Regions from separate parts of the Streptomyces sp. NPDC059582 genome, predicted to be linked through region 1. Evidence: riboswitches for the same ligand, from Rfam matches in the RefSeq annotation. Region 1 holds a riboswitch; each other region holds the start of a gene.

Evidence for each region. A riboswitch is a leader RNA that binds a small molecule or an ion and turns the genes downstream of it on or off. The one in region 1 is predicted to bind cyclic di-AMP.
Region 2: another riboswitch for cyclic di-AMP. It lies ahead of ACFV0T_RS13245 (transglycosylase SLT domain-containing protein); the one in region 1 lies ahead of ACFV0T_RS31920 (peptidoglycan DD-metalloendopeptidase family protein).
Region 3: another riboswitch for cyclic di-AMP. It lies ahead of ACFV0T_RS22050 (C40 family peptidase); the one in region 1 lies ahead of ACFV0T_RS31920 (peptidoglycan DD-metalloendopeptidase family protein).
Region 4: another riboswitch for cyclic di-AMP. It lies ahead of ACFV0T_RS31455 (transglycosylase family protein); the one in region 1 lies ahead of ACFV0T_RS31920 (peptidoglycan DD-metalloendopeptidase family protein).

Annotation. Positions count from the first base shown of each region.
Region 1 covers NZ_JBHWCC010000048.1:2,669-10,336, reverse strand. Annotated here, with positions in the region: gene ACFV0T_RS31925 (SGNH/GDSL hydrolase family protein) at 1-635, opposite strand, end outside; gene ACFV0T_RS31920 (peptidoglycan DD-metalloendopeptidase family protein) at 799-1,791, opposite strand; cyclic di-AMP (ydaO/yuaA leader) riboswitch at 1,796-1,955, opposite strand; gene ACFV0T_RS31915 (alpha-galactosidase) at 2,258-4,330, opposite strand; gene ACFV0T_RS31910 (tyrosine-protein phosphatase) at 4,597-5,394, shown strand; gene ACFV0T_RS31905 (DUF6126 family protein) at 5,477-5,599, opposite strand; gene ACFV0T_RS31900 (helix-turn-helix domain-containing protein) at 5,596-6,297, opposite strand; gene ACFV0T_RS31895 (aspartate aminotransferase family protein) at 6,430-7,668, opposite strand, start outside.
Region 2 covers NZ_JBHWCC010000011.1:161,989-169,656, forward strand. Annotated here, with positions in the region: gene ACFV0T_RS13230 (ATP-grasp domain-containing protein) at 1-260, shown strand, start outside; gene ACFV0T_RS13235 (FAD-dependent oxidoreductase) at 288-1,547, shown strand; gene ACFV0T_RS13240 (HAD family hydrolase) at 1,691-2,497, shown strand; gene ACFV0T_RS13245 (transglycosylase SLT domain-containing protein) at 2,507-2,986, opposite strand; cyclic di-AMP (ydaO/yuaA leader) riboswitch at 2,990-3,167, opposite strand; gene ACFV0T_RS13250 (polyprenyl synthetase family protein) at 4,096-5,106, shown strand; gene ACFV0T_RS13255 (CHRD domain-containing protein) at 5,450-6,466, shown strand; gene ACFV0T_RS13260 (outer membrane lipoprotein carrier protein LolA) at 6,873-7,668, shown strand, end outside.
Region 3 covers NZ_JBHWCC010000025.1:103,908-111,575, forward strand. Annotated here, with positions in the region: gene ACFV0T_RS22050 (C40 family peptidase) at 95-1,819, opposite strand; cyclic di-AMP (ydaO/yuaA leader) riboswitch at 1,828-2,001, opposite strand; gene ACFV0T_RS22055 (transaminase) at 2,309-3,658, shown strand; gene ACFV0T_RS22060 (Lrp/AsnC family transcriptional regulator) at 3,713-4,153, shown strand; gene ACFV0T_RS22065 (NlpC/P60 family protein) at 4,204-5,973, opposite strand; gene ACFV0T_RS22070 (NAD-dependent epimerase/dehydratase family protein) at 6,189-7,244, opposite strand; gene ACFV0T_RS22075 (DUF6745 domain-containing protein) at 7,358-7,668, opposite strand, start outside.
Region 4 covers NZ_JBHWCC010000046.1:46,671-54,338, forward strand. Annotated here, with positions in the region: gene eno (phosphopyruvate hydratase) at 1-947, opposite strand, end outside; gene ACFV0T_RS31455 (transglycosylase family protein) at 1,259-1,936, opposite strand; cyclic di-AMP (ydaO/yuaA leader) riboswitch at 1,940-2,108, opposite strand; gene ACFV0T_RS31460 (transglycosylase family protein) at 2,374-3,291, opposite strand; gene ACFV0T_RS31465 (cytochrome P450) at 3,436-4,719, opposite strand; gene ACFV0T_RS31470 (hypothetical protein) at 4,716-6,572, opposite strand; gene ACFV0T_RS31475 (nucleoside triphosphate pyrophosphohydrolase) at 6,641-7,630, opposite strand.

The sequences.
Region 1 (7,668 bases):
TCCAGGGTGCCGCGCGGCGGGAGCGCCGGCCAGAGCTGCTCCGGGTCGGCCGGCACGTCCAGGCCGAGGGCCAGGCCCGCGCGCAGGGCCACCCGCGTGTGCCCCTCGGGCGAGAGGTGCAGCCGGTCGCCGTCCCAGGCCCGCCGGTCCTGGACGGACTTCAGGGACCACAGGTCGAGCACCGGGCAGCCGTACCGGTCCGCGACGGCGCGGACATGCCCGTTGTAGGTCGCGATCTTGCCGCGCAGGTGCTTGAGCAGGGGCACACCGCGGGTGTCGAAACCGGTCGTCACCAGGACCGTGCCGGACACGGCGGTCAGCGCGGCGATCGCGCGCTCGAACCGCTCGGCCACCTCGTCGGGGTCGGTCCCTGGGCGGAGGATGTCGTTGCCGCCCGCGCAGAAGGAGACCAGGTCCGGCGCGAGTTCGACGGCCTGCGGAAGCTGGTCGGCCACGATCTGGTCGAGCAGCTTGCCCCGCACGGCGAGGTTCGCGTACGTGAAGTCGCCCTCGGGCCGCCGGTCCGCGAGGAGCACGGCGAACCGGTCGGCCCAGCCGACGAACGCCCCGTCGGGGCCGGGGTCGCCGACGCCCTCGGTGAAGCTGTCCCCCACCGCCACGTACGACCCGATCACTGATCTGCTGTCACTCTTCGAATCGTCTGCCACGTCGGCCCATGATTCCCCTTCGAATGTGACCTACGCGACCGTAGGAAGGGGTTGACGGACGGTGAGATAAGCCACTGCTAAAGAGTTGGCCAACCAGGGAATAAGGACGTCGCGGGCGGCGGTACTCCGGTCAGCCGACGGCGACGCCGTGCGAACGGAGGTAGGCGACCGGGTCCACGTCGGAACCGTAGCCGGGCGTGGTGCGGATCTCGAAGTGCAGGTGCGGGCCGGTCACGTTGCCCGTCGCGCCCGAGAGTCCCACCCGCAGGCCCGCGGTCACGGTCTGCCCGGCGGAGACGGAGAGCTGGGAGAGGTGGCCGTACTGGGCGTAGTAGCCGTCCGCGAGCCTGATGACGACCTGGTTGCCGTAGGCGCCGGCCCAGCCCGCGGAGACGACGGTGCCCGCGCCCACGGCCTTGAGCGGGGTACCGGTCGGGACGACGAAGTCGACGCCCGTGTGGTAGCCGCTGGACCACATGCCGCCCGCCACGCGGTAGGCGGTGCCGACGGCGCCGCCGGAGACCGGGAGGGTGTAACCGGTGGCGGTGGAAGTGCCGGTCGTAGTGCCGGTGGAGGTGCCGGTGGAAGTAGTGGGAGCCCCGCCGGTGGTGGCGGCGGCGAGCTCGAGGTCGGGCGTCGAGACGGAGGGGGCGTCCTTGGACGACGACTTCGCCGACGACTTCGCCGACGAGGACTCCACACCCGACCCGGCGCGGGCCTTCGCGCCGATGCTGAGCTTCAGGCCCGGGTGGATCAGCGACGGGTCGGCGCCGACCGCCGCACGGTTGTCCTGGTAGAGCCGGTGCCAGCCACCGCTGACGTGCTGCGCGTCGGCGATCTTCGAGAGGTAGTCGCCGGTCCGCACCGTGTAGGTCCGGGCACCCTCGCCCTTGTCGGCGGCCTTCTCGGCGACCTGCTTCACGGCGGTCTGCTCGTGGGCCACCGGAGCGGACTGCGCGGCCTGTCCGGCAACGGACCCGGCGGGGGTCTGGGGCGTCGCAGCGTGCGCGCCGGCGGCCCCCATGAGCGGGAGGGCGAGTGCGGCGCCGCCGGTTCCGGCGACGGCGATCGAGCGAGTGAAGCGCTGGGCCTTGGGGCGGCGGTGCTTACCCTTCGCGGGCATGGCGAATTCCTCTCCGGCGCCTGCGAGGTGAGCTGTCGGGTGCGGGCTGGAGATGCCCGGCCGCGCTCGCGGCGCGGCTGTACCCCGAGCCTGTTCCGGAGACCGGAACAGGCGGTCGTGCCTGTGGGTCCCCCGCTCCTGCCGGGCACGGGTCAGTGTGCGGACACCGGGCGCCGGCAGGATTAGGCGTTCGCCCGGATTGATGGCGAACGTAGGCGAGTGGGAAGCAGGGGAACAAGCAGGTGTTTTCGGAAGTTCCCGAATTGCTTGATCCATGACGGGAATTCACGGTCACCCTCCGTGAATTCCCTCAGCCCCTTTTCCGTAATTCCCTGGGAGAACTCCTGAATTACGTGAACATGCCGGGCGACTCACGGTCACCGGTATGACGCTCCTCACGCACCCCTCGACGATTTCCCTTATTCCACGGCGATTTCTAACGAAAGCCGCAATCCGGGCACTTCGCTCAGACGCGGCGGAGACGGATGACCGTCGCGTCGAGGTCGCCCCGCAGCCCCGTACGCATCCCGTGATGCAGCAGCACCGCCCCTCGGTGAACTTCGCCCGTTTCATGGCATTTGTACGAAGCCTCCGGGTCGAGGCCGCGCAGCCGCAGCGCGGGCACGGGCTCGCCGTACCGCTGCGCCTGGAGGCAGGCGAGGACGACGGTCTCGTCCCCGCGGACGTACTGCACGGCACTGAGTCCGCCCTGCGGGGCCCGCAGCCGGTAGAGGTCGCCGTGCTGCACGAGCGGGCGGATCTCCTTGTAGAGACCGACCCAGTCCGCAGCCTCCGCGAGCTCCTCCTCGGTCCACCGGGTGAGGTCTCCGCCGACGCCGAGCACCCCGGCCATGGAACTCACGAACCGGAACCGCAGCGAGCTGGCCCGGCCGTTGAGCTGGACGTTGGGGCTGTCGGTGACCCAGGCGGCCATGACTCGCGCGGGGTGGATCTGGCTGAAGCCGTGCTGGATGGCGAGCCGGTCGAGCGGATCGGTGTTGTCGGAGGTCCACACCTGGTCCGTACGGCTCATGATCCCCAGGTCGATCCGGCCGCCGCCCCCGGAGCAGGACTCGAAGGCGACGCCCGGATGGGCCGCCCGGAGCCGGTCCAACAAGGCGTACAGGGCGCGCACGTGGTCGACCCACAGCCGCTGCGGATAGGGTTCACCGGGCCAGCCGGCGTCGGTGAAGCAGCGGTTGAAGTCCCACTTCACGTAGTCGATCGGGGCACTGTTGAGCAGGGCGTCGAGCCGCTCCCAGAGGTATTCCTGGACATCCTCGCGCGCGAGGTTCAGCACGAGCTGATTGCGCAGTTCTGTCCGCTTTCGTCCCGTCTGGTACTGCACCCAGTCGGGGTGTGCCCGGTACAGGTCGCTGTCCGCGTTGACCATCTCGGGCTCGACCCAGATCCCGAACTGCATGCCGAGGGCGTGCACATCGTCGGCGAGGGGCTTGAGGCCGGCCGGGAAGCGGTCGGGGTTGGGCGTCCAGTCGCCGAGCCCGGCCCGGTCGCTGGTGCGGGCACCGAACCAGCCGTCGTCGACCACGAACAGCTCGACGCCGATCGCGGCGGCGCGCCGCGCCAGCGCCCGCTGCTGCTCCTCGGAGATGTCGAACTCGGTGGCCTCCCAGGAGTTGAACAGCACCGGCCGGTCCCGGTCGGCCTGCGGGACGACGTACGTCCGCTGGTAGTCGTGCCAGGCACGGCTCGCACCGCCGAATCCGCCGTCGCTCCACAGCCCGGCGAAGACCGGCGTGGTGAAGGACTCCCCCGCGGCCAGCCGCAGCAGGCCCGACTCGTCGTACCCCGCGCCGCCGGTGATCTGCACGCGCGCGTCGGGCAGTTGCGCCACGGCGATCCGCCAGGACCCCGACCAGCCCAGCGCACAGCCGTAGACCTCGCCGCGTTCCTCGGTGGCGTCGGTGTCGAGCGCGACCCAGGGCAGGTGCTGGTGTCCGGTGTGGCCGCGGCGGCTGCCGATGACCTGCTCGCCGTAGGTGAGCTCGGAGCGCGTCAGCCGGGACTCGGCGGCCCAGCGGCCGTGCAGCTGGGACAGGCGCCAGCCGTCCCGGTCGGGCAGGGTCCAGACGGCGGAGTCGGCGCGCAGCACCTCCAGGGGCGCGGGCCCCTGGTTGTCCAGGGTCGCCCAGCGCTCGACGACGTCGTCACGCATCCGGTAGTGCAGCGTGACGACCGTCTCCGCGTCCCGGAACCGCAGCCGCAGCTCGTCACCCTCGGTCTCGTCCCCGTCGAAGCTCCACTCGGTGCCCCGCCGCTCGTCGGTGCGCAGGGACAGGGCGGGCCGGACGAAGCGGGGACCGCCCTCGGCCGGGTACTCCTCGCGTCCGTCGAGCGGGGACTCGAAGGGCCAGTAGTCGGGCAGCGGGCGGGTCGCGAGGGCCTCCGCGTCGGCCAGCCCGATCCTGGGGCCCCAGTGCAGGTGCAGGAGCTCGTCGTCCCCGGTGAGATGGACGGCGTAACTGCTCTGCGGTCCCGACAGCAGCCATGTACGGCCGTTTCCCGCGATCTCCAGCATCAAGGCCTCACAGAGTCGAACAGACGTGAACAGGTCCCAACATCATCAAGGGCTCGGGGCCTCCCGGGCAATGTCCTGCGGACAAGTCCTCGCCACGGACCGGCGTCCCGGCCCTCGCCTGTGGACAAGTCGTCGCCGGCGTCCGCCCTGGCCGCCCCTGCTGTGGACAACCCGTTGCCCCAGGAATCCATGTCGTATCGTCGAGAGCGCATCCCCGTCGGCCACCCGCCGAGCCGCGCCGCCGGGGCGAGCGGGAGGAGCCCCCCTTGACGCAGCAGGTCCCGTCGACCGAACCCGAGCTGGCCGGAGTGCGCAACTTCCGTGACGTGGGCGGGCTGCCCACCGTCGACGGACGGCGGGTGCGCCACGGTGTGCTCTTCCGCAGCGGCCACCTCGCGCACGCGACCGACGAGGACGCGGCGTTCCTCGCCTCCCTGGGACTGCACACCGTCTTCGACTTCCGCAACGCGGCGGACCAGAAGCTGGAGGGCCAGGACGTCGACCTGCCCGGCGTGCGCAATGTGAACCTGCCGCTGTCGGACCCGGCGGACGGCTCCGAGTTCTGGAAGATGGTCCGCGACGGCGAGATCGACCAGTTGCGCACCCTCCTCGGCGAGGGCAAGGCCGCGCACCGGATGATCACGTCCTACCGCACGATCGTCCGGGAGCGCACCCGGGAGCACTCCCAGGTGCTGCACTCGCTCGCCGAGGACAGCGTCCCCGCCCTGATGCACTGCGCCGCGGGCAAGGACCGCGCCGGACTCTCCATAGCCGTGACGCTGCTCGCCCTGGGCGTGGAGCGCGAGGCGATCCTCACCGACTACCTGGAGTCCAACGCCAAGCACCGTCGCTACAAGGTGCGCCGCAGCGGCTCCTCCTCGGCGGGCTACTCACCCGAGGTCATGGAGCTGCTCAGCCCCCTGTTCGACGCCCGCGCGGAGTATCTGGGCGCGGCCCTCGAAACCGTCGAGGAGACCTGGGGCGGCGTCGACACCTACCTGGAGCAGGGGCTCGGGCTGGCGCCTGAGACCCGGGAGCGGCTGCGCGAGCGGCTGCTCGACTGACGCCCGGCCACGCGGGCCCGCCGCCGCGCCTGCGCCTACTGCTGGGCGCCGACGCCACGCGGGCCCGCCGCCGCGCCTGCGCCTACTGCTGGGCGCCGACCTCGAAGAGCAGCCAGATGAACGCGGCGAGGACATGCCCCACGGCGATGTAGATGATCAGCCGGATCCAGAGGGAGCGGGGGAACTTCTCCTCGATGTCGCTCATGACGTCTCTCCAGTGGTCGGGCCGAGGCACAGCGCGGCCGTCGGGCTCTGCAACAGGGTGTGGACGAACAGGAGCTCCAGGCCTTCGGGATCCTGTGCGGCGATGCGGTGCGGGGTCAGCGAGTCGAAGTGCGCGCTGTCGCCCGGTTCCAGCACGTGCGCGGCGTCGCCCAGGCGCAGCCGCAGCCGCCCGGCGAGGACGTACAGCCACTCCTCGCCTGGGTGCACGCGCACGATGTCGCCCTGGGAGCCGTACGGCACGTGCACCCGCAGGGCCTGCATCCCGCGTCCGGGCGACCCGGCCTGGCGGTACGTCCAGCCGCCCGCCACGGTCGGTTCCATGTCACCGGCCCGCATGACGGCGTCCCGGTCGGGGACCGTCTCGCCCAGCAGTGCCGAGACCGTCGTACCGTAGATACGGGCGAGCGCGAGCAGCATCGGCAGCGAGGGCTGGCGCTGCCCGGTCTCCAGACGGGAGAGATGGGCGGGCGACAGCCCGGCGGCGCGGGCCGCGGCCTCCAGGGTCAGGGCGGCCCGGCGGCGCAGGGAGCGCAGCTGCGGCGCGACGACCGGCAGCACGTCGGCCGGCCCGTGCGACGGTTCGTCGGTAGGCTTGTGCGGCGGCTCCGCGGCCGGGCCGTGGCGCGGCTCCGCGGTCGGTCCGAGCGGTGGGTCGGGCACGGCTTCGGGGGAGCTCATGCACACCATTGAGCCGGATTATTGCCTCTGCGGCAAATTTCTTGCCTCAGAGGCAAACCCGCCTCGGCGCACGGCAACGTACTCGCCCCGGAACGTCCCCGGCCACTCCTCCACCGGGTCGGCCACCGCCTGCTATCGGTTGGCCACCGCCTGCTTGACCAGCGTCTTGCCGAAGTCCCACATCAGACCGCCACCGCTGTGGGCGTCGTCCATCACCTCGGTGAAGGCGTCGACGAACCGGTCCACCTCCCGCTCGCCGACGATCAGCGGCGGGATCAGCTTGATCACCTCCAGATGGTCTCCGGAGACCTGGGTGAGGATCCGGTGCCGCTGGAGCAGCGGCACGACCACCATCTGCGCGAACAGTCCCTTGCGCGCGGCCTGGAGCATGGTCCAGCGGCTGCGCAGCTTCAGCGACTTCGGCCTGCCGAACTCGATACCGATCATCAGGCCCCGGCCGCGGACGTCGGCGAGCAGCTCGTACTTGTCGGTCAGTGCGGCGAGCCGGGACCTCAGCAGGTCCCCGGTGGCGCGGGCGTTCGCGACGATCTGCTCGTTCTCCATGACCGACAGCACGGCGAGCCCGGCGGCCATCGCCTGGGCGTTGGACCCGAAGCTCGCCGAGTGGACCAGCACCCGGTCCATGGACGAGTAGACCTTCTTGAAGATCCAGTCCTTGCCGAGCGTGGCGCCCACCGGTACATAGCCGCCGGAGAGCGCCTTGGCCACGCACACGAGGTCCGGCTCGACGCCGTCCTCGTGCTGGTAGGCGTAGAAGTCGCCGGTCCTGCCGAGCCCCGTCTGCACCTCGTCGGCGATGAGCAGCGCCTTGTGCCGGTGCAGCAGTTCCTGCGCGGCGCGCAGATAGCCGGGCGGCGTCTCGTGCACGCCCTTGCCCTGGATCGGCTCGACGACGAGAGCCGCCACGTCCCCCTTCTTCAGCTCGCGGGCCAGCGCGTCGAGGTCGCCGAGCGGGACCGCCGTGTCGGGCAGCAGCGGCGCGAACCCGTCCCGGAAGCCGGACTCGCCGTTCACCGAGAGCGAGCCGGTGGTCAGCCCGTGGAAGGCGTGGTCGCAGTACAGGATGCGCGGCCTGCCGGTGGCGTACCGGGCGAACTTCAGCGCGGTCTCGACCGCCTCCGTACCGCTGTTGCCGAAGAACACCCGGTCCAGATGCGGGCTGTGCGCGAGCAGCTTCTCGGCCAGCAGTCCGGGCAGCGGCTGGCAGTCGAAGCGGGTGAGGTCGGCGAGGCCGGCGTCGAGGACGTCGTGCAGCGCCTTGCGGACCACGGGGTGGTGGCGCCCCAGGCCCATCACGCCGAACCCGGCGAGCATGTCCAGGTAGTCGTCGCCGTCCGCGTCCCAGAAGTA
Region 2 (7,668 bases), on a different contig from region 1:
TTCCGGAGGGGGAACAGCGAGCCGGCCACCGGTACATCGTGGAGAACATCGACCTGCCCGCTCTCCTCGCCTACCGCCGCAGCGGCTATACGACGCCGCACGCACCGGCGCGGGCGAGCGGGACGGAGCTGGCCTGGCTGGCAGGGGACGACCTGCGGCCGTTCTTCACGATGCTCGCGCGCTTCGTGCGGCCGGGCGCGAAGCATCTGTACCAGCTGTGGCGCACCAACCGCCGCGGCGGCAGCACCACCACGAAGTGACGAAGTGACGTCCTGGGGAGGGACTTCGTGATCCGACCGGTAGCAATCATCGGCGCCGGGCCGTTCGGCCTGTCGACCGCCGCCCATCTGCGGGCGCGCGGCATCCCTGTCCGCGTCTTCGGCGAGCCCATGGTGAGCTGGCGCGACCACATGCCCGCGGGCATGCTCCTGAAGTCGACGCCGGTGGCCTCCAACATCGACGCCCCGCAGCAGGGCCACGACCTCGTCGACTACTGCGACGCGGCCGGCATACGCCGACTGGTGACGGACGAGGACATCATCCCCGCCGAGAGCTTCATCGCCTACGGCGAGTGGTTCCAGCAGAAGCTGGTGCCCGAGCTGGAGCGCGTCAGGGTCGTCTCCGTCGACCGCAAGGCCGGTGGAACAGATGGAGCAGGTGGAGCAGGTGGAGCGGGTGGCGACGGCGGGGCGGCCGGCTCCGGATTCGAACTGAAGCTGGACTCGGGCGAGTTGTTCACCGCCCGGGCGGTCGTCGTGGCCACGGGCCTGTCCGGTCTGTCCCATCTGCCGCCGGAGCTGGCCGCGGCCGCCGCGGACGGCCCCGCGCCCACCGGCCGGGTCTCCCACAGTTCCCAGCACCACGACCTCAGCAGGTTCTCCGGCAAGGAGCTCATCGTCGTCGGCGCCGGCCAGTCCGCGCTGGAGACGGCGGCACTCGCGGCGGAAGCGGGCGCGCAGGTGCGCGTCGTCTCGCGCGGCCGCGGCCGGGTGGCCTTCGGCGCACCTCCGTGGGACCAGCCGAAGCTGCGCCCCGAGTCCCCCTTCGGCCGGGCCTGGTCGCTGTGGGCGCTCAGCTACTACCCGCACCCCTATCGCTACCTCCCGGCCCAGACCCGCCACTACCTGGTCCGCCGGGTCCTCGGCCCGCTCGGCGCATGGTGGCTGCGCGACCGCTTCGAGGGCAAGGTGCAGGTCAGCGAGGTCGCGCGGATAGTAGGGGCGGCCGCGGCGGACGACCGTACGACGCTGACGGTCGCCCCACACGCGGGTGGCACCCGGCAGCTGTCCGCCGACCACGTCATCGCGGCGACCGGATACCGGGTGGACATAGCCGCGATGGACTTCCTCGGCCATGAGCTGCGCACCGCGCTCGCGGTGAGCCGGGGCACTCCGAAGCTCGGCGCGGGCTATGTGTCGTCCGTGCCCGGTCTGTACTTCACCGGCCTCCCGGCGGCGGCTTCGTACGGCCCGGTGATGCGCTTCGTGTGCGGTACGGAGTTCGCGTCCCCGCGGCTGGCGAAGCACCTGGCGGCGGCGCACGGCTGAGGAGGGGCCGGAAAGGAGTCTCTGACCATTTCGCTCACCAACATGTTCAACCGCGTCAACACCACCATCAAGGAGCCCGCGCGCACTACTTGGGGCTGAAACGGGGGTGAGTCGTGGGGGCGCGGTGTCCGTATTCTCTGATCATGGCCGCTCCCCTCGCATTCTCACTCATCGCCACCGACCTGGACGGAACGCTGCTGCGCGGCGACGACACGTTCTCCGACCGGTCCCTCGCCGCGCTGGCGCGGGTGGTGGACGCCGGTGCCCGGCATCTCGTGGTGACCGGGCGCCCGGCCCCGAGGGTGCGGCCGCTGCTCGACGAGCTGCGCTGCACCGGGCTCGCGGTGTGCGGGCAGGGCGCGCAGTTGTACGACGCCGGCGCGGACCGGCTGCTGTGGTCGGTCACTCTCGACCGGGAGCTGGCCGAGACCGCCCTCGGCAAGATCGAGGCCGAGGTCGGGCAGGTGTACGCGGCGGTGGACCAGGACGGGGTCGACGGCCTCACGCTGATCGAACCCGGCTATCTGATGCCCCACCCGACCCTGCCCGCGGTGCGGGTCGGACGGCGCGACGACCTGTGGTGCGACCCCATCAGCAAGGTCCTGTTGCGCCATCCCGCCCTGTCCGACGACGAGTTGGCGGCGACAGCGCGATCCGTGGTGGGGTCGCTGGCGACGGTCACCATGTCGGGTCCGGGGACCGTCGAGCTCCAGCCGTGCGGTGTCACCAAGGCGACCGGCCTGGCGCTGGCCGCCGAGCACCTCGGCCTGGGTGCCGAACGGGCCCTCGCCTTCGGCGACATGCCCAACGACATCCCCATGTTCGACTCGGCCGCCCACGGGGTGGCGATGGCCAACGCCCACCCCGAGCTCAAGGCGGTGGCCGACGAGATCACCTTGTCGAACGAGGACGACGGGGTCGCCGTCGTCCTCGAGAGACTCTTTCCGTGATCGGACCGGTCAGTACGCGCTGAACACGTTGTCGATCGAGCCGTACCGCTTGGCGGCGTAGTTGCAGGCGGCCGTGATGTTCGCGACCGGGTCGTAGATGTCGAACGACGTGCCTGCCACGTGGTACGCGGCGAACGTGGGGTCGATGACCTGGAGCAGGCCCTTGGACGGTATGCCCTTGACCGCGTTGGAGTCCCAGAGGTTGATGGCGCGCGGGTTGCCGGAGGACTCGCGGATCACGTTGCGGTAGATCCCCTTGTAGGTGCCGGGGATCTTGTGCTTCGCCATGACGGAGAGGGACTGCCGGATCCAGCCGTCGAGGTTCTTGTTGTACGTGGCTGCGGTCACGGGCTTGGAGGTCACGGACGTGGTGGCCGCGGAGGCGCAGGTCGCGCCGAGGAGGGGGAGAGCGAGTACGGCGGCGCCGGTGCCGGCGACGGCGAGCGTGCGGACGAAACGGGCGCGACGAGTCTGACCGATAGCGAGCATGTCGAGGTTCCTCTCCGGCGCCTGCGAGGTGAGCTGTCGGGCTCGGGCGGGGAGGTGCCCGGTCGTAGCGCCCTTCGGCGATGCGACTTAGCCCCTAGCCGTTCCGGTGCGATGTCCGAACCGGCGGCTTGCCTGGGTTCCCCCGCTCCTGCCGTACGAATGAGTTCGTCGATGGTGGTGAAGGGCGGCGGCAGGATTAGGCGTCCGCCCGATTGCCCGGAACGTATGCGAGAGCACATGTCCGAAACAAGTACCGAATTCACATCTCACACCGATTGACCTTGGTCTGAGGCATATGGAGTGCTTGATCCTTTGCGGTTGCCAAGGGTCAAATCGCTTGCGGCAGAAGGGCGGTGGGGTGGGGGGTGGATATTCCCCCATCTAGGGTCGAGTGACCCAATTCACGCACTCTGGGGGGCTGGATCATTTGCCGACAAGAGGGATTCATTAATTAATCGTGGCAAATCGGACATCGGTGTTGAGGTGGCCCCTTTATCTTGGATTAGTCCGATTTGGTCGGTATTGATCGGGGTGGGTGTGGAGTGCCGGCACCCGTCCCCTCCGTCGCCTCGACCCTCTCCGCCTTCGCTGTCCTCTGTGGAGGGTGGCTTCGGTGGCTCCGATGGTTCCGGTGGCGTCGGTGGCGTCGGTGGTTCCGGTGGTCGCCGCCGGGGCGTCGCTGTCGGGGGGCGACTTTGTTGGGGTGTCGCACCTGCGCGTACGGGGGCGCCGCGCGGGCGCGGATGAGCGGGTGCCTTCGGCCGGTCAGGTGACGGTGTGCGGCGATCCGTTGCGCCGGGTCGGATGTCGTCCCGTGTCGGTGCTGACCTGGGCGAGGTCCGCCCGGGGCGGCGTGGTGCGGGGCGCGGGGCGGGGATCCTTGCTTTCTGGTGCGCCGACAGTTCCCGTCGTACCGGCGGGAATCCGATGCGGTGTGCCCATGTCGTCCGATCGGCGACATACCGGGCGTGATCCGGTACCGCCTGGCCTGTAACCGTGGGGGCTATCGGTGATCGAAACGTGACCGGATACGCTGACTTGAGTGAGGGCAGCGACCTATCGACAAACCGTGTAAGCGCCAGTAGACACCAGCAGACAGGAGACCCCTCGTGACCGTCGTCGGGCCGTTCGGGCTGAGCGTGCGGGACCAGGCTCTGGAAGCCGATGTCCAGGCCGGATTGGCGGCTGTCGAGGAAGGCTTGCTCGAGGCCACCAAGAGCGAGGTCCCCTTCATCACGGAGGCCGCGCAGCATCTGGTGCGGGCGGGCGGGAAGCGCTTCCGGCCGTTGCTCGTGATGCTCGCGGCGCAGTTCGGGGACCGGCATGCGCCGGGGATCGTGCCGTCGGCGGTGGTCGTGGAACTGACCCACCTCGCCACGCTGTACCACGACGACGTCATGGACGAGGCCGAGGTGCGGCGCGGGGTGGACAGCGCGAACACCCGCTGGGGCAACTCGGTCGCGGTCCTCACCGGTGACTTCCTGTTCGCGCGGGCCTCGCACATCCTGGCCGACCTCGGGCCGGAGGCGGTGCGGGTGCAGGCGGAGGCGTTCGAGCGGCTCGTGACCGGGCAGATCCTGGAGACGGCGGGGCCGCAGGACGGTCGGGATCCGGTCGAGCACTACCTCGACGTGCTGGGTGGCAAGACCGGGTCGCTGGTGGCGGTGGCGTGCCGGTTCGGGGCGATGATGTCCGGGGCGGACGAGACGGTCGTGGACGTGCTGACGCAGTACGGGGAGCGGCTCGGGGTCGCCTTCCAGCTGGCCGACGACGTGCTCGACATCGCGTCGGACTCCCACGAGTCCGGGAAGACGCCCGGGACGGATCTGCGCGAGGGCATCCCCACGCTTCCGGTGCTGCGGCTGCGGGAGCGGGCGGCACGGCTGGGGCTGGCGGAGGATGTCGCTCTGTGCGAGCTGCTGGACTCCGACCTGAGTGATGACGCGCGGCTGGCGGAGGCGTTGGGTGCGCTGCGGGCGCATCCTGCGCTGGAGCAGGCGCGGCGGGACACCGTGCGGTATGCGGAGGATGCGCGGGCCGCGTTGGCGCCGTTGCGGGAGTGTGGAGCGAAGCGGGCGCTGGTGGAGTTGTGTGATGCGGTGGTGCATCGGGCGGGGTAGGGGAGTTTGCCCACCCACCCACCCACCCGCCCACCCGTCCGACTCGATTGGTGGGAAGTGACCCCCGTTCCGGGGCTCCGCCCCGGACCCCGGCGGGACTCCGTCCCCTGCGCCCCACCGGGACTCCGGCTCCGCGTGCCGGCGTTCCCGGACTCCGGCGTCCCGGCTGCCCGGCAGGGCGCTCCTGCGTCATCCCGCTCCGTCCCGTCCCTGCCCCGCAGTACACCCTCCCATGTGACCCACCTCACAAACCTGGACTGAGTCCAATCTGAGATCCGCTCCGTACTCATGCCCAGAAGCTGACGCAGGGGGCGTTGGCTGGGATACGGGGAGAAGTCGCGTCATGGGTGTGAACGGGACGTTTTCGAAGCGTCGTAAGAGTCTGATCGTCACCGCTGTCGCGGTGGCCGCCGTCGGTGGGGTCGCGGCCGCGGTCATTCCGGCTTTCGCCGCCGGGGGGCGAGGTGCCGACCACGCGGGCCACGTCGGCGACGGTGTGGTCACGCAGAGTGGAAGCCTCGGCGGGGGAACCGTCCTCGCCGCGAGTCTCCGGGGGGCCGGTGAGGTGCCCGTCGCGGGTGGGCCGGCCGTCGGGGACAAGGACGGGGCCGCGCTGGAGTTCATCAGGATCAAGGGCGACAAGGTGTCCGTGGCCGTGACCTGGCGCGGTACCGGCAGGCCGACCCTCCTGCACATCCACCAGGGCGCCAAGGGTGTCAACGGTGGCGTCAAGGTCGACTTCGGCAAGCTGCTCGACGGCGGTAGCGGCAGGGGCAAAGGCAAGGGCCACAGTGTGGTCGGCACCGTCAGGGTCAAGGACGCGGGGCTGCTCAGCGCGCTGAAGGCCGATCCCGGCGCGTTCTACGCCAACCTGCACACCGCCGAGTTCCCCGGCGGAGCCGTCCGTGGCCAGCTGCACAAGGTCACCACGGCCGCCTTCGACTTCCGTGACGCGCTGGACAACTTCCAGGCGTCCGTCGTCAAGGGCAGGCAGATCTACGAGTGCAAGCCCGCCGAGGGTGGCGGTCACGCCTTCGCCCAGCGGGACGTCAGCGCCGTGCTCGGCGGCCGTATCGCACACTCGTTCGTGCGGCCCAACTCCGGTACCCCGCAGTGGGTGGCACGGGACGGCAGCGCGGTCACCGGGACGCTGATCAGCAAGACCCCGAACGGTGACGGCAACATTCCCGAGCTGGACCTCCGGGCCACCCGGTCCGGCAAGCACCACGGGCTGCTCGCCGGCACCACGGAGATCCTGCGGCTGAACACCGTCGGCGGAGTCGCCCCCGCGGGCTCCTGTGCCCCGGGCACCGTCGTCGGCGTGCCGTACCAGGCGGACTACGTGTTCCTGCAGCACTGACCTCTCGAAGGCCGACCTCTCCAAGGCCGACCCCTCGAAGAGCGACCCCTCGAAGACCGACCCCTCGAAGACCGACCTCTCGAAGACCGACCTCTCGAAGACCGACCTCTCGAAGACCGAAGGCCGGCCTTTCGAAGAGTCGCCGAACGAACACCGAACGAGTGCGGCGCCGCCCCGACCCCTACGGGTCGGGCGAGGTGCCGCACCCTCGTGTCATACCCCAGCAGTACGTGGAGTTGAGCCCGCGGTCTGACGCTTACCGGGGACCGATTTGGTCAGATGGACACCACGGAAAACTCCACTCCTCACCGATTCGGGTGAGAATGGCGGCTCAGGGTGGAATCAGCGGGACGCGCCGAGACGGACAGCCGCCGCCGACGACGGAGGTAAGGCACACATGGCACCGATGGCACCGTACGAATCCGACGACAGCACGAACGGCACGACCACGACCGCCGCGGAGGCCGGCGAGCCGCGCAGCGGGCGGCGTGCGGCCGCTCGGTACGTCGTCCCGGTCGCGGTGGTGGGGGTGGCCGCGGCGACCATCGGGCTCGTCCCGGCGCTTGCCTCCTCCGGCGACCCGGACCTGCCCAAGATCACCGCGGCACAGCTCATCAACAAGATCGCCAAGTCGGACGTGGAGCAGCTGTCCGGCACCGTGAAGATCACTACGGACCTGGGGCTGCCCGACCTCGGCGGACTGGAGAGTGGCCTGCTCTCGGGCGCCACGCAGCCCGGCGGCGACGGCTCGGCCGCGGATCCGTCGGCCAAGCTGACGGAACTCGCCGCCGGCACGCACACCCTGCGTGTCGCGGCCGACGGCCCGGACCGCCAGAAGCTCTCGCTGCTGGAGAACGCCGCCGAATACAGCCTCATCCACGACGGCAAGGACGTCTGGGGCTACGACAGCAAGTCCAACGAGGTCTACCACTCCACCGCGGACGACAGCGCCGCCAAGGGACGGGACGGCGAGGACCACGTCCCGGCCACGCCCAAGGACCTCACCGACGAGGCCCTGAAGTCGGTCGACGACACCACGTCCGTGACGGTCGACGGCACCATGCAGGTCGCCGGACGGGACGCCTACAAGCTGCTCATCACGCCGAAGCAGTCCGGCACCACGGTCGGCGCGATCACCGTGGCAGTGGACGCGAAGACGGGGCTGCCGCTGAAGTTCACGCTGACCCCGGCCGGCGGTGGCG
Region 3 (7,668 bases), on a different contig from region 1:
CCGTCGGCGGCGGAATGCCAGCGGCGGACACTCCTGTACGGCCCGACCCGTGCGGCCCGACCTGCAGTACGGCCCGACCTGTGCGGCCCGGGGCTCAGGCGGGCCGGGCCGCGCTGTGGATCGCGGTCTGGCCGGCGAAGAAGATCGACTCCTCCCGTATGGAAGCGCCCGGACCGGGGGCGTGGATCATCGTGCCGTTGCCCGTGCAGAGACCGACGTGGCCGGCGTCGCCGTGGAAGAAGATGAGGTCTCCGGGCTGGAGGTCGGTGAGCGGTATCGCCGCGACGCCGCGAGCCTGGTCGAGCGCCGTACGGGGGAGCGCGACCCCCGCGGCCCGCCAGGCTGCCTGGGTCAGGCTGGAGCAGTCGTACGACTCGGGTCCGGTCGCGCCCCACAGGCACGGCCTGCCGATCTGGGCGCGGGCGAAGTCGAGCGCCATGGCGGCCTTGCCGCCGTAGGGCGGTTCGGGCACGGGAACGGGGGCGGGAGTGACGAACTGCCCGGTGTCGACGGGGCTGTTCGGGTAGCCCATGTCCGAGGGGACGACGGCGAACTGTCCGGTGTCGACGGGGCCGTTCGTGTAACCCGTGTCGACGGGGAGGCTGAACTGCCCGGTGTCCACAGGGCTGTTCGTGTGGCCCACGACGGTGGGGATGACGGCGAACTGTCCGGTGTCGACGGGGCCGTTCGTGTAGCCCGTGTCGACGGGGAGGCTGAACTGTCCGGTGTCGACGGGGCTGTTCGGGTACCCCATGTCCGAGGGGACGACGGCGAACTGTCCGGTGTCGACGGGGCCGTTCGTGTAACCCGTGTCGACGGTGAGGCTGAACTGTCCGGTGTCCACAGGGCTGTTCGTGTGGCCCACGACGGTGGGGACGACGGCGAACTGCCCGGTGTCGACGGGGCCGTTCGTGTAGCCCGTGTCGACGGGGAGACTGAACTGCCCGGTGTCGAGCGGGGTGTTCGCGTAGCCGCCGCCGAGGGGGAAGCCGGTGTCGAGTCCGGTCGCCGGCTGCGTGAGCCAGCCGTCACCCTCGCCGAACAGCGGATCCGGCTGCGCGGGGGACGGCCACAGGGGTTCGGCCGGGGGCGCGGCTTCGAGCGCGGCGGGCGGTGTGCTGCGCAGGGCGAGCTGCCGGGCCAGCAGTCTCCTCGCGGAGGCGAGCTTGTCCTGGATCTGCCCCTTGGTCGTCCGCAGCGCGGCCTGCCGCGACCCGCTGTCGGGCGAGGGCGAGGGCGAGGGCGAGGGCGAGAGCGCGGGCGAAGGCGAGAGCGAGGCGGCGGGCAGCGCGGCCGGGAGCGCCGGAGCGGCCTGGGGCGCGGGCAGGGCCGGGAGGGCGTCACGTCCCCTCTCCGGCGCGGCCGGAAGCGCGGCGACGGGACCGGCGGTGAGCTCCGTTACGCGCCTGGCGGGTGCCTCCAGTTCGAGACGGGGGGCCGGAATGCCGGCCGGCAGCTCCGCCGGGCGGTCGGGGCGCTCGGCGCGCGCGGGGCGGGCCGCGGCCGGAGGGTCGGGCATCCTGTCGGCCGGCAGCACCGCCGCGACGGTCGGGCCCAGCTTGGCGCGCGCCCCGTCGAACCACTGCCGGGCGATGGTGTCGAGGGCGGGATCGCCCGGCCGACGCTCCGGGTTCCGCGCCGGTTCGGCGGACCTGCGGTTTCCCGCTGACATCGCGCGGGTGGCGTTGTAGGTTCCCGTGTCCGTCTCGGCGCGGTCGTAGAGGGTGTTGATCCGTCTCCGGATCTCCTCACGGCTGACCGCGTCCTGCATTCCGGGGAGACCGGGACCAGCGGGGCGCGTGTCGCGTTCCGGCGCCATCGGCGACGTACTCCTTCCGTGCACCGCCTACCGAGTTAGCTGTCGGGTTCGGGCGGAGGTTCCGGAAGGCGTGCCCTACGGCCCTTGCCCCGCAGGGCAGTTGGGCCGATTCACCCCAAAGATCGGTTGGGTCCCCGGCTCCGGCGGCCGCAGTGGTTCACCGGACTCGGCGGAGGCTGCACGGCCCGGCGGGATTCGCCGGAGGGTTCCGAGCGGCCTGGCGCCAACTTAGCTAATTTGTGCGGCTCATGTGAAGGTTGAAGGGCGGTATGCCCGATACGTAATTGTGACCTTCATTTCCTTGTGGCCTCTCCGGGTTGCGGCGGCCCCCGGCCGGGCTGCTGCGCCCGCTGCCTCCCCGGTGTCCTGTCGACGCGTGAATCAATCGTCACGCTCACTGATTCGAGCGCCGATCCTTGATGTGACGTCGAATACGGTCGTATGGTCCAGGCATTCCTTCGCCATCCGTCGTCGCCATCCGAGGTAGTCATGGACCGCACCCGCCTGCAGCACCTTCTGGCCCGCGAGAGCGCCGAGGCCGACCGCCGCAACCCGCGTTCGAAGGCCGCCTACGGGCGGTCCGAGCACCTCTTCGGTCGGGTTCCGATGACCTGGATGAACAAGACGGCCGGTGCCTTTCCCCGTTACCTGGACACCGCCCGGGGCGCCCGCGTGACCGACATCGACGGACACGACTACATCGACTTCTGCCTCGGGGACACGGGCGCGATGGCCGGCCATTCGCCGGAGGTGGTGGCCGCCGCCGTCCAGCACCGGTTCGCCGAGCTCGGCGGGGCGACCGCGATGCTGCCGACCGAGGACGCCGAGTGGGTCGGCGCCGAGCTCACCCGGCGCTTCGGGCTGACGCGGTGGAGCTTCTCGCTCACGGCGACGGACGCCAACCGGTGGGCGATCCGGCTCGCCCGTGCCGTCACCGGCCGCGCCAAGATCCTGGTGAACAGCTACAGCTACCACGGCAGCGTCGACGAGTCGCTCATCGTGGTCGGCCCCGACGGCCGGGGCGCGGCCCGCCCCGGCAACGTCGGCGCGCCCTGCGACGTCACACTGACCAGCCGGGTCGCCGAGTTCAACGACCTGGCGCAGTTGGAGCGCGAACTCGCCCACGGGGACGTCGCCGCCGTCCTGATGGAGCCCGCGCTGACCAACATCGGCATCGTGCTGCCCGAACCCGGCTATCTGGCCGGGGTCCGTGCCCTGACCCGGCAGTACGGCGCGCTCCTCGTCAACGACGAGACGCACACCTTCTCCGCCGGGCCGGGCGGCTGCACCGCGGCCTGGGACCTGGAACCCGACGTGCTGACCATCGGCAAGGCGATCGGCGGCGGCATCCCCGCCGGTACCTACGGCCTCTCCGCCGACCTGGCCGAGCGGCTGCTGGCCCGCGCCGACCTCGACCTGGTGGACATGGGCGGGGTCGGCGGCACCCTCGCGGGCAACGCGCTGTCCGTCGCCGCGACGCGCGCCACCCTGGAACACGTCCTGACCGACCAGGCCTTCGCCCATATGTCCAAGCTCTCCGAGCGCTTCGAGACGGGCGTCAGGGCGGGCATCGACGCCCACGGCCTGCCCTGGTCGGTCAGCCGCCTCGGCGCGCGTACCGAGTACCGCTTCACCGCGCCCGCGCCACGCACCGGCACCGAGTCGGCGGCGGCCGCGGACCCGGAGCTGGAGGACTTCCTCCACCTCTATCTCGCCAACCGCGGAATCCTGCTGACCCCGTTCCACAACATGGCGCTCATGTGCCCGGACACCACGGAGCGGGACGTGGACACGCACACCGGGGTGTTCGCCGCCGCCCTGGCCGAACTGGCCGGCTGACGTGCGCCGATAGGGTGGTCGCGAGCCGCCGGGACGGGAAGGGAAGCAGGGGACGTGGACGAGATCGACCGGGCCATCCTGCGGGAACTGCAGACCGACGGCCGCATCGCGTACGCCGACCTCGGCCCGAAGGTCGGCCTGTCCGCCTCGGCGGCCCGGCAGCGTCTGCAACGCCTGCTGGACTCCAGGGCCGTTCAGGTCGTCGGCGTGACCGACCCGATGGCCATGGGCGGCCAGGCGATGGCACTGCTCGGCATCGGGGTGGACGGAGACCCGCGAGTCGTCGCCGACGCCCTGGCCGAACGCCCCGAGGTGGTCTACTCCGTACTCACCTCCGGCGGGTTCGACCTGTTCGCCGAGGTGGTCACCCCCGGCCCGAAGGACCTCCTGGACTTCGTCAACGACGTCGTCAGACCGATCGACGGAGTCCGGCAGGTGCAGTCCTTCCCCTACTTCGGGATCCACACCCACCGGTTCCTCTGGGACGTCGGCTGACCTCGCGTGCCGGCTCGGACCCGAGCTCGTGGACGAGTTCGGCCACGGCCTCAGATACGGCGCACGGTGTGCAGTTTCGTGGCGTACGTGCCCGTGCCGTCGAGCAGTGACGCGCCGCCCAGATCGGACATGGTGGGCCCGTCGACCGTCTTGCGGCTGGAGAGGAAACGGCGCTTGCCGGCCGCGTCCCTGCCCAGGTAGATGCCGACGTGGTCGACGGTCACGGGGCCCGACTCGGCGTCGTCGCCCGAGTCGGCGTTGAACAGCACCAGGTCGCCGGGCTGGAGCAGAGCCGCGGCGGGCGGGCCGGTGCCGTCGGTGCGGTCGACGATCACCCCGGGCGCGGAGTCGACGATGTACCGCGACTGGCGCGGAATCCGCTCTCCCGAGGTGTCCGCGCCGGCGGCCAGCGGCACGCCCATGTGATAGCCGTAGACCATCCGCGTGTAGCCCGAGCAGTCGAGGTTGCCGACCTGCTTGCTGGACGGCTTGACGTAGGTGCCGTCCGGGAAGGTCCAGCCGGTGTTCATGTACTCGTGGAAGTCGGCGCCTTCGAAGCGGTAGCCCTGCGGGTCCAGGTAGCCGTATCCGGCCTCGCCCAGCACCTGCCTGCCCTGGGCCGGTCCGGCCCCGGCCGTGACCGTCGGCGCGTCGGCGAGGAACATCGCGGCGTGGGCCAGGACGTCGGGAGCGGGGGAGCCGGCCCAGCCGCGGATCGTCTGCTCCAGCTGCGCCGTCCAGGTTCCGTCGAACGGCTCCGGCAGCACCCGCACCCAGTCTCCGTGGGTGACGGTCGGCGGTGTCTCCCAGTTCGCGGCGTCCACCTCGAAGCGGCTGACGGACAGCTTGACCGGCAGGTTCGTGCAGCCCGTGTTCGCCAGGGCGCGCAGGCCCACCCGGCCCTTGGCGAAGGTGGGGTCGACGACGTCGACGACGTCGACGGCCCAGGCGGCCGGCTCGGCCGACGCCGACCGCCATGCCCTGGCCTGGATCCGGGTGCCCTCCCGGCGTACCCGGATCGTCCAGTCGGTCCCCGCGGACACGCTCGTGCCGAGGGTGAGGGCGGGGACCAGCTGCGTCACCGTGTCGTCGACCTCCTTCTCGACGCGCAGCTCGACCGCACCCGAGGTCAGGAAGGACAGCCGGGCCCGGTAGTTGCGGTGGGTGCTCTGGTAGCCGAACGTCAGCCCGAAGGAACAGGCCTGGCCGGTGGGCACCTTGTCGAACCGGGCCGTGCAGCGGGCGTCGACGTCGGTGATCTCCTCGTCGTGCAGGCTGGCGTGCCGGCTGGAGCCGTCCGTGGTGAGGCTGATGACACCGCTGCCAGGCACCACCGCGTAGTCGGTGTCCACCGGTCCCAGCGTGTACCAGCTGCCACCGCCGGGAGACGTGCCCCAGTATTTCCGGTCCGGTATCTCGAGCGACAGATCGGGCAGGGTGCGCTGGAAGTCGTCCACGAACGGCCGCTTGTTCTCCGCGAACGTGCGCTGCGGACCGGGTAGTACGACGGTCCGCGCACCATGGGTCAGCAGCGCGACGCGCGTGCCGCCGGAGGTGACCTCGGTGCGGGCCGGGGTGCCCGCCAGCACGGTGGCGGTGAGCGGGGAGCCGAGCGCCACCGATGTGAAGTAGGAGCCGTCCAGCGGCGCCAGGGTCACCGAGGAGCGGGCCGAGGACAGCCCGGCGGGCCCCGCGAACGGAGGGACGGTCGTGGCAGCCGCGGCGGCACGGGCCGGAGCCGACGCCGCTCCGGCGAGCGGCACGGAGGCGGCGGAGGCCGCGAGAGCGGCGAGAAGTCTTCGTCGAGAGGTATGAGGCATAGGGATCATGATCCGCGAACCCCCCGACACTCGAACAGTGCCCCCTGCGACATCGACCGATATGGGGGTGGGACGGCCAACCGCGTCCGGGTGGTCCAGTGTGAGGGCGGCTGCGTCCGCGCTGCATGCGGCCGCGGTCGGTGGAACGGTGGTGTGCCTGAGGGAAGGGGCTCCCTTGTGACGGCCGCCCCTCTCCCGCGTTCCGCAGCCGGCCCTCAGGCCTGTCGTCGGCGGCGCCACACCTCGTAGTGCTCCAGCAGCGTCTCCTCGACCGGGCGGTAGTCGATGCCCAGTTCGTGCACGCTGCGGCTGTTGTCCACCCGGAACCGTATGCCGAGGTGCTTGCGGATGTAGTCCTGGGTGAGGCCGAAGGCCGGGCCGAGCAGGCGGACCGGCCAGTGCGGGAGCGCCGTACGGGGGAGACGGAGGCTGCGGGGATGGCGGGCGCGCAGGATGAGGGACATCTCGTGGAACGACGTCATGGTCTGCGCCGCGACGATGTAACGGCCCTTCGCGTCGGGGTTCTCCGCCGCCGCGATGTGCGCGTCGGCGACCTCGCGCACATCGGCGGTCGTGAAACTGAAGTCCGGTGCGCCGTAGAAGAAGTAGCCCTTGAACAGCTCGTCGAGCAGGAACAGGCTGCCGGACCGGGACGCGGGGGTGAGCGAGGGGCCGAGGACCAGACCGGGGTTGACCGACACCATGCGCCAGCGGTCCTGGGCCGCCTCCGCCTCCCATGCCGCGCGTTCGGCGAGGGTCTTCGCGTAGTGGTAGGGGTTGTTGTCCACCGTGCTGGTGGTGTTGAAGTACTTCTCCGTCAACACCTGGTCGTCCATGCCCCGTACATCGGCGTAGTCGCCGAAGATCGCGCCGACGGTGGAGGTGAGGACCAGGCGCTCGACGTGAGGTGTCCGCTCCACGCTGCCGAGCACGTTGCGCGTCCCCAGCAGCGCCGGGTCGACCAGGTCCCGGCGGCCGTCCTTGATCTTCTCCGGCATGAGGAACGGCGACGCCACGTGGAACACCACCCGGCACCCGTTCATCGCCTCGTCGAACGACCCCCGCACCAGCAGATCGGCCTCGAACAGCTCCAGCCGCCCGGGAAAGGCGCCCTTCATCGCCGTGAGCGGTCCCACTCTGGCGGTGTCGGCGGTGCTGCGCACCGTGGCGCGCACCCGGTACCCGCGTTCGAGCAGCCGCCGTACGAGATGGCTGCCGACGAACCCGCTCCCGCCGGTGACCAGTACGCTCGCCGCCCCGTCTCCGCCCACGTTCCGTCTCCTCGCTCCGGGTCCCGGGTGTGCCGGACCATGACCGGATCACTCCACGCCACGTAGCGAAACAGAGGGGCCCGCACGTTGGCCAGAGCGCGGGCCCGGGCGGCTCAGGTCTCCCGCAGCGGCGCGTACGCCTCGACCCCCAGACCGAACGTCCAGGCGACCCCCTCCTTGGCCTCCCGTGTCGTCGGTGGCACCCGCAGCCAGTAGGTGCGGTGCGTGCCGTCCGGTTCCGGCGTGGAGTTGAGGACCTCCACCATCACGACCGGTTCGTCACCGTCGAGTTCGATGCGCCACAGCGTGCCGGACTCGTCACGGTGTATCGGGCGGGCATCGGAGTCGCTGAGATAGCGGTCGTAGCCGTAGTACTCGAGCATGACCCGGCGCAGTTCGGCGTTCTCCTCCGCGCGGATGCGTT
Region 4 (7,668 bases), on a different contig from region 1:
ACGAAGAGGTCGTCGCCGACGATCTGGACCTTGTCGCCCAGCTTGTCGGTGATGACCTTCCAGCCGGCCCAGTCGTCCTCGTACAGCGGGTCCTCGATGGAGACGAGCGGGTACGCGGAGACGAGCTCCTCGTAGTACTCGGTCATCTCGGCGGCCGAGCGGGACTTGCCCTCGAACTCGTACTTGCCGTCCTTGTAGAACTCGGACGCGGCGACGTCGAGCGCGAGCGCGATCTGCTCGCCGGGGACGTAACCGGCCTGCTTGATGGCCTCGACGATGAGGTCGAGGGCGGCGCGGTTGGAGTCCAGGTTCGGGGCGAAGCCGCCCTCGTCGCCGAGACCGGTCGACAGACCCCTGGTCTTCAGCACCTTCTTGAGGGTGTGGTAGACCTCGGCGCCCCAGCGCAGCGCCTCGGAGAACGACTCCGCGCCGATCGGGGCGATCATGAACTCCTGGATGTCCACGTTGGAGTCGGCGTGCGAGCCGCCGTTCAGGATGTTCATCATCGGAACGGGCAGCAGGTGCGCGTTCGGGCCGCCCAGGTAACGGAACAGCGGCAGGTCGCTGGCCTCGGAGGCGGCGTGCGCGACGGCGAGGGAGACGCCGAGGATGGCGTTGGCGCCCAGCGAGCCCTTGTTGTCGGTGGCGTCCAGGTCGAACATCGCCTGGTCGATCAGGCGCTGCTCGGTGGCGTCGTAACCGACGAGCTCCGGGCCGATCTGCTCGATGACGGCGAGGACGGCCTTCTCGACACCCTTGCCCTGGTAACGGTTGGGGTCACCGTCACGGAGCTCGATGGCCTCGAAGGCACCCGTGGAGGCGCCGGACGGAACGGCGGCACGACCCGTGCTGCCGTCGTCGAGGCCGACCTCGACCTCGACCGTGGGGTTGCCTCGGGAGTCCAGGATTTCCCGGGCTACGACGACGTCGATGGACGGCACGAGCATCTCCTTCTGGGATGTGACGCGAGCTACGCCGGGCCGTAGGCCCGGTCGGGCGCGGGCCTGTGGTGGCCCCGCGGGACTGAGCCTAACCGTCTCCGGGCGATCGGCCAGCCTCCGACCGCCCCGAGCGCGGAACCGAGAGTAAATTGTTTCCGAACGGAACAAAGCCGGTTCACAAAAATCCCCGCTCCGGTGCGTACGGGGGAACACGCACCGGAGCGGGGAGCCCGTGGGGACGGGGGCGGCCTTCAGAGAGCCTCCACTAATGGGAGACACGGACAGGGGAGCGCCGCGGTTCAGCTACGAGCCGGGCGTCACTTCAGGTGCAGCTGCTGACCCGGGTAGATGAAGTCGGCGTCGGCGACGATGCCCTTGTTCAGCTTGAACAGCGCCGGCCAGCCGCCCTTCACCTGGTGCTTCACGGCGATGGCGCTGAGGGTGTCGCCCTTGACGACCTTGTACTCGCCGTCACCCTTCTTGACCTTCTTGCCGGTCGGGGTGGTGACGGTCTTCGGGGCGGCCGGGCGCGCGGCGGAGCGGGAGGCGGCCTGCTTGTCGGTGGAGCGGGTGGTGGTCTTGGCGGGCTTGCTCGGCGTACCGGCGGAGCCGCCGGTGTAGGCGGCACCGGACAGACCCTTGCCGCAGGTCGGCCAGGCGCCCTTGCCCTGCGCGGCGAGGACCTTCTCGGCGACGGTGATCTGCTGGGCCTTGGAGGCCTTGTCGGCGGTGGCCGCGTACTGCGTGCCGCCGTAGGCGGCCCAGGTGGAGGCGGAGAACTGCACGCCGCCGTAGTAGCCGTTACCGGTGTTGATGGACCAGTTGCCGCCGGACTCGCACTGGGCCACGGCGTCCCACTGGGAGGCGGTGGCGGCGGAGGCGCTGCCGACCGCCATCAGCGGAGCGGCGACGGCTACACCGGTGACACCGGCCAGCGCGGCGACCCGGGTGGCCTTGGACGGACGACGGTGCTTGCCCTTGCCGGAAAACAGCATGCTTGATCCCCTCACCGACGCCTGCGAGGTGAGCTGTCGGGTTCGAGCCGGTTGAGTTGCCCGGCCGCGTCCCTCACGGGACACGGCTTCACCCCGAGCCGGAACCAGCTTCAACTGCTGGGCCCGGCACCTACCTTGGGTCCCCCGCTCCTGCCTACGGCGCTTGACGCGACGACTGTTCCCGGACGGCCGCTGGCAGGACTCGGCGTTGCGGCAGCCGGTGCCCGCGGTGGCGAGCGGTCACGACCGTAGACACGGGATCCGCCGAATTCCAAAGACGATCAGGGCCTCTGAGACTCATCCCACACTTTCACCAAAACGGACATTTAACGGCGAACCAGGGCGTCAACTCCCGCCGCTTTTCGCCCGTTTAGGCACCGACTCGTCGGCTCTGACCAGCAGTCGGCCCACCGGCCGTGCGTGGCACGAGGGTCGGCCTACGAGCCTGCCGTGGCGTAGGCGGTCGAAGCGTGCCGCCCGACGAAGGAGAAGGCGTCGGCCGCGTCCGCCGCTTGCTCGTCGGCGCTGCCGCCGCGATGGCGGCCGGTGCCCGACGCGTCGGCGGCCGGCGCGCCCGTATCGGCGGCCGGCGCGCCAGTGTCGACGCTCAGCGCGCCCGTGTCGACGAGGCCCGAAGAACCGATGGCCTGCCGGGAGTTGTCCGAGTCGCCGCCCCTGGCCCCGTCCGTGGACGAACCGGCACCGCGTCCCGCGTCATCCGCACCGGAGTCAGACGCCCCATCGGACCCGGCAGCTCCCGTCGCACCCGAAGAGGGAGTGGAAGAGGACGGTTCACCGGAAGGCAGGATCGAGGGAACGCCGGTGGCCTCACCGGAAGGCTGGGCCGACGGGCCGCCGGACGCCTCGCCGGAAGAGCCGGACAGACCGAGCGAGTCGGACAGTGAGGGCGAATCGGAGGAGTCGGACGATCCGCCCGAGGAGTCGCCCAGTACACCCGTGTCGATGTTCGCCGACACGGAGTCCTTGGCCAGCCCCGAGAGCAGTCCGCACGTGGACCAGGCCTCGACACCCTGGTCGGCGAGGACCTTCTCGGCGACGGCTATCTGCTGGGAACGGCTGGCCAGGTCGGCTCTGGAGGCGTAGTCGAGACCGCCGTACCGCTCCCAGTCGTCCTGGCTGAGGTGAAGGCCGCCGTAGTACCCGTTGCCGGTGTCGGCGCTCCAGGAGCCGCCGGTCTCGCACTGCGCGACCTGATCCCAGGTGCTGCTCTCCGCCGCGCTCGCGCCGGTGGCGGCGAGGAGCGGGATGGCGATGGCGGAGCCGGTCACTCCGGCCGCGACGAGCAGGGCCGGAGCCTGACGGGGGCGACGATGACGACCGTTCCCGGAGAGCATGCGGAGACCTTTCGCGCGACAGAGGTGAGCGGCACGGTGAGTGAGGCTGAGGGCCGTGCTGATGGCTGAACGTATCGGCAGACGATCACTTGTCACAAGTTAATGCCGCGTAGATCACGTGAAGATCACATTGTTGAACGCGTGTCATCTTTGCGCGGAGGACTCCGCGGTGAACTCCACGGGCAGGGTCCGCAGTCCACGCATGATGAGCCCGCCACGCCATCTCAGCTCGGCCGGATCCGCCCCGAGCCGCAGATCGGGGAGCCGGGTGAGGAGCGTGGCGAGCGCGGTCCGCCCCTCCAGCCGGGCCAGCGGCGCGCCCAGGCAGTAGTGGATGCCGTGGCCGTATCCGAGGTGCTGGTTGTCGCGGCGGGAGAGGTCCAGCACGTCCGGATCGGCGAACCGCTCCGGATCCCGGTCCGCGGCCGCGAGGACGACGAGGACGGGGTCGCCGGCCGCGATGTCCTGCCCGCCGATGCTCAGCGGCCTGGTGGCGAACCGCCAGGTGGCCAGCTCCACGGGGCCGTCGTAGCGCAGGAGTTCCTCGACGCCGGTGGCCAGCAGGCCGTGTTCGCCGGCTGCCAGGGACGACTGGAGGCGGGCGCGCTGGTCGGGGTGGGTCAGCAGGGCGTACAAGCCGTTGCCGATGAGGTTGACGGTCGTCTCGAAACCGGCGAACAGCAGGATGAAGGCCATCGCGGCGGCCTCGTTCTCGGTGAGGTGCTCGCCGTGGTCGGAGGCGCGGATGAGACCGGAGATGAGGTCCTCGCCGGGCGCGGCGGTGTCCGACAACGCCTCCCGTTTGCGGTGGATGAGCTCGGCGAGATAGCCGCGCATCTTCTTCACCGACCGCGCGACCCCGCCCCGCGGGCCTCCCCCGTGCCGGATCATCATGCCCGCCCAGTCGCGGAAGTCGTCCTGGTCCTCGCGCGGGACGCCGAGCAGGTCGCAGATGGCGTAGATGGGCAGCGGGAAGGCGAACTCGTGGATGAGGTCGGCGGAGCCGTGCCCGGCGAACCCGTCGATGAGCCGGTCGGTCAGCTCCTGCACCCGCGGCGCGAACTCCGCGACCCGGCCCGGCGTGAACGCCTTGCTGACCAGCCGCCGGAGCCTGGTGTGGTCCGGCGGGTCGATGTTGAGCAGGTGGGTCATCAGCTCGGCCTTGCGCTCCCCGGGGATGCCGGTCTTCCCCTTGGCGTGCGCGGGCTCGTCGTGGTGCGCCGGGTTCTTGCTCAGCCGCTGGTCGGCGAGGGCCTGCTTGGCGTCGGCGTACCGGGTGACCAGCCAGGCCTCGACCCCGCTGGGCAGTTTCGTCCGGTGCACGGGGGCGTGCTCGCGCAGCCAGGCGTAGGCCGGATACGGATCGGCGGCGAACTCCCAGGTGAAGAGCTCGGGGGCGGGGGGCGGGGGGTGGGGCTGGTTGGTCACTCCCTGACGGTAGCTGGCCCGCCCCGCCGCACGGCACGGCTGTCTCCCAGGGGACCGTCCAAGACCTGCGCGGCGGGACCGTCCCCGGCCTGGACGGCCCGGCTCAGCCAGTACGCGGCGTGGTTGCGGTGGATCAGGCCGAGGTGGCGAAGGGCGAGCACGTCGCCGTGCCCCGCGGCCGCCTCCAGATACGGAACGGCCCCTTCCTCGTCGCCGCTCTCCAGGAGCAGTTCCGCCAGCCGTACGGCCGACGGGGTGTGGCCGAGGTCAGCGGCCCTGCGCAACCAGTCCTCGTGCTCCTCGCCCTCGGTGTGCGCCGCGAACATCACCATGATCGGGAAGTCGCCCGCCTCGACCCGCGGACGCAGCGCGGCACGTGCCGCGTCCAGCACGGCTTCGCGGCGGCTCGAGGCCCAGCGCCTCGACTCGTCGAGCAGGATCCGCCACATGTTGTCGGGGACCGTCGGCAGGTCTCCCGACCCCAGCGCCTCGGCCACGAGCGCCCCGTACGCCCGCCAGGTGCCGGGCCGCTCCCCCGCCACGAGCAGTCCCGAGACCCCGAAGAGCGGGGCCGTCGCCCAGGCCAACGCGTCCTCGAACGACTCCCGCTTCCGCGCCTCCGTGGGATAGGCGTCCTCGACCGCCCGGAGCAGAGCGGTCGGCACGGCCTCCCTGACACCGCACCGCGTGAGGTCGACGGCCACCTGGACGAGCAACTGGCCATGTGGATGCTCGACTTGGGTCCCGCTGCGCTGCCACTCGTCGAACAGGAGATGCCCGATCGCGAAGTAGGGGGCGGCACCTTCCCGGCCGCTCCACATGAAGGCCGGATAGGCACGCGGGTCGTCCGTGTCCTCGGCCAGCCGACGCAGCTCCGCCGCGCTCCACTCACGCGGGAGTTCCACCTTGCGTGCCATGGCCACCACGTTCGCGCCGGGCGCGGAGCGGCGCCGGTAGTACTCGTCGGCGCTCATCGTGCCCAGCACGACCACGCCCAGACTGGTGAGCAGGCCCAGCAGCCGTCGGTCCAGGCCGCCCGGCTGCAGGTGATCGGCGAGTTCGTCGAGCCAGACGACGTACCGCCCGGGTCTGCCCTTGATCGCGCCGAGCAGCCGGCGCAGTTCCTCGCCGGGCGCGGGCGCGTACAGCCGGTGGCCCGCCAGCGACCGCACACCGTTCCACGCGGTGTAGGACCTGCCCGCGTACGGCTCGCCCAGGATCAGGACCAGGCCCGCATGGGCGAGCAGACCACGCAGTTCTCCGTCACAGTCGCGGGGAACATACGGCGGCACGTCCGGCAGTCCGGGCACGTGCCGGGTAGGGCGCACACCGAACTCGACCGGATCGACCTCACCCACGGGCCGCCACTCGGCGGTCGCGAGCACCGTCCCGTAGTTGTACTGCACGCCGACCACCCCCTGGTGAAAGGTGGCCTGACCGAAGTCGACATGGTCGCCGGCCGTATGGTGCACGGTCTGGTCCCGGCCGGCATCGGGCGTTGCGGCGGGGGCCGCCGAGGCGACAGAACCGGGGGGCGTGCCGCCGCCGACGGCGCCCCTGCCCTTGGCGCCTTTGGCACCCCTGGCGACCGGGGCACCCCTGGTGGCCGGAGCGGCGGGAGTGGAGCGGCCCGGGGTCGCGAAGGCGTCACGGATGCCGAAGCCCCGGCGGGGCGCGGCCTGTGCCCTCACCCGGGCGAGGAGATCCTCGTAGATCTCAGGGCTCTGCTCGCGCAGGACGCGCAGATGGCTACGGAGCGAGTCGAGGTCCGCATACCCATGGACGAAAGTCTGCCGCTCGTGCCGCGGCATCTCCAGAAGTGCCTCGGCCAGCCACTCCAACTCCCGCTCCATGCAAGCCCCCACGCATAGCAGCCACCCCTGTGGGCAACGGTACTAGCGCCTGATCCGCAAGGCAGGTCCTACGGCCGCAGGCCTTCGGCTGTGCGTACCGCGTCGCGGTAGGTGCGGGCCGCCGCTCGCAGGGCCGACTCCGGGTCCACGCCCTCCGACTCTGCGCGGGCCGCCAGGGCCAGCAGTTCGTAGCCGATGCCCTCGGTCCGCGGGAGCGGGACGTCGAGACCGGCCGTGCGGACGCGGGAGGCCAGCTTGGCGGCGAGCGCCAGGCCCGGCTGGTGCAGGGGGATGCCCTCGGTGACGGAGGTGCGCCGCTTCTCCTGGGCCTTGGTGCGCAGCCAGTGCTCCTTGACCTCCTCGGGAGTGGAGGCGGTCGCGTCGCCGAACACGTGCGGGTGGCGGTGGATGAGCTTGGTGACGATGCCGGCGGCCACGTCGTCGATCGAGAAGGGCGGCTCGTCGTCCTCGGCGCGGCCCTCCTCGGCGATACGGGCGTGGAAGACGACCTGGAGGAGGACGTCGCCGAGCTCCTCGCGCAGCTCGTCCCGGTCGCCGTCCTCGATCGCCTCGACGAGTTCGTACGCCTCCTCGATGCCGTACTTCGCCAGGCCCTTGTGGGTCTGCCGGGACGACCAGGGGCACTCGACCCGGATCCGGTCCATGACCTGCACCAGGTCCAGGAGGCGGGCGCCCGGGAGGTCGTAGGAGGCGGGGAGCAGTTCCAGCTCCGGCATCGCCACGCGGCCGGAGCCGGCCAGCCGGGCGAGGCCGTCGGTGAGGGCCGGTTCGCCCTCGCCGGTCGCCACGACCACCACCGTACGACCGCCCGCGCACGCCGCGACCAGTTCCTCGGCCGTCGGGGAGGCCTCGTCGACCGCGGTCCCCGCCTCGCGCAGATACGGCAGTTGCGGGTGCGCTCCGTCCGCGCACAGCACCCGGTCGGCCGCGCGCAGCGCCTGCCAGGCCGGCCAGGACAGCAGTCCGGGGGCGACCCGGTGGCTGGTGGTGAGCAGGACGATGCGGCCGGTCGCGGCTTCGGGGCTGGGTGTGTTCACGCTTCGAACGTAACGCACGGCGCCGACGGTCCCCCGGT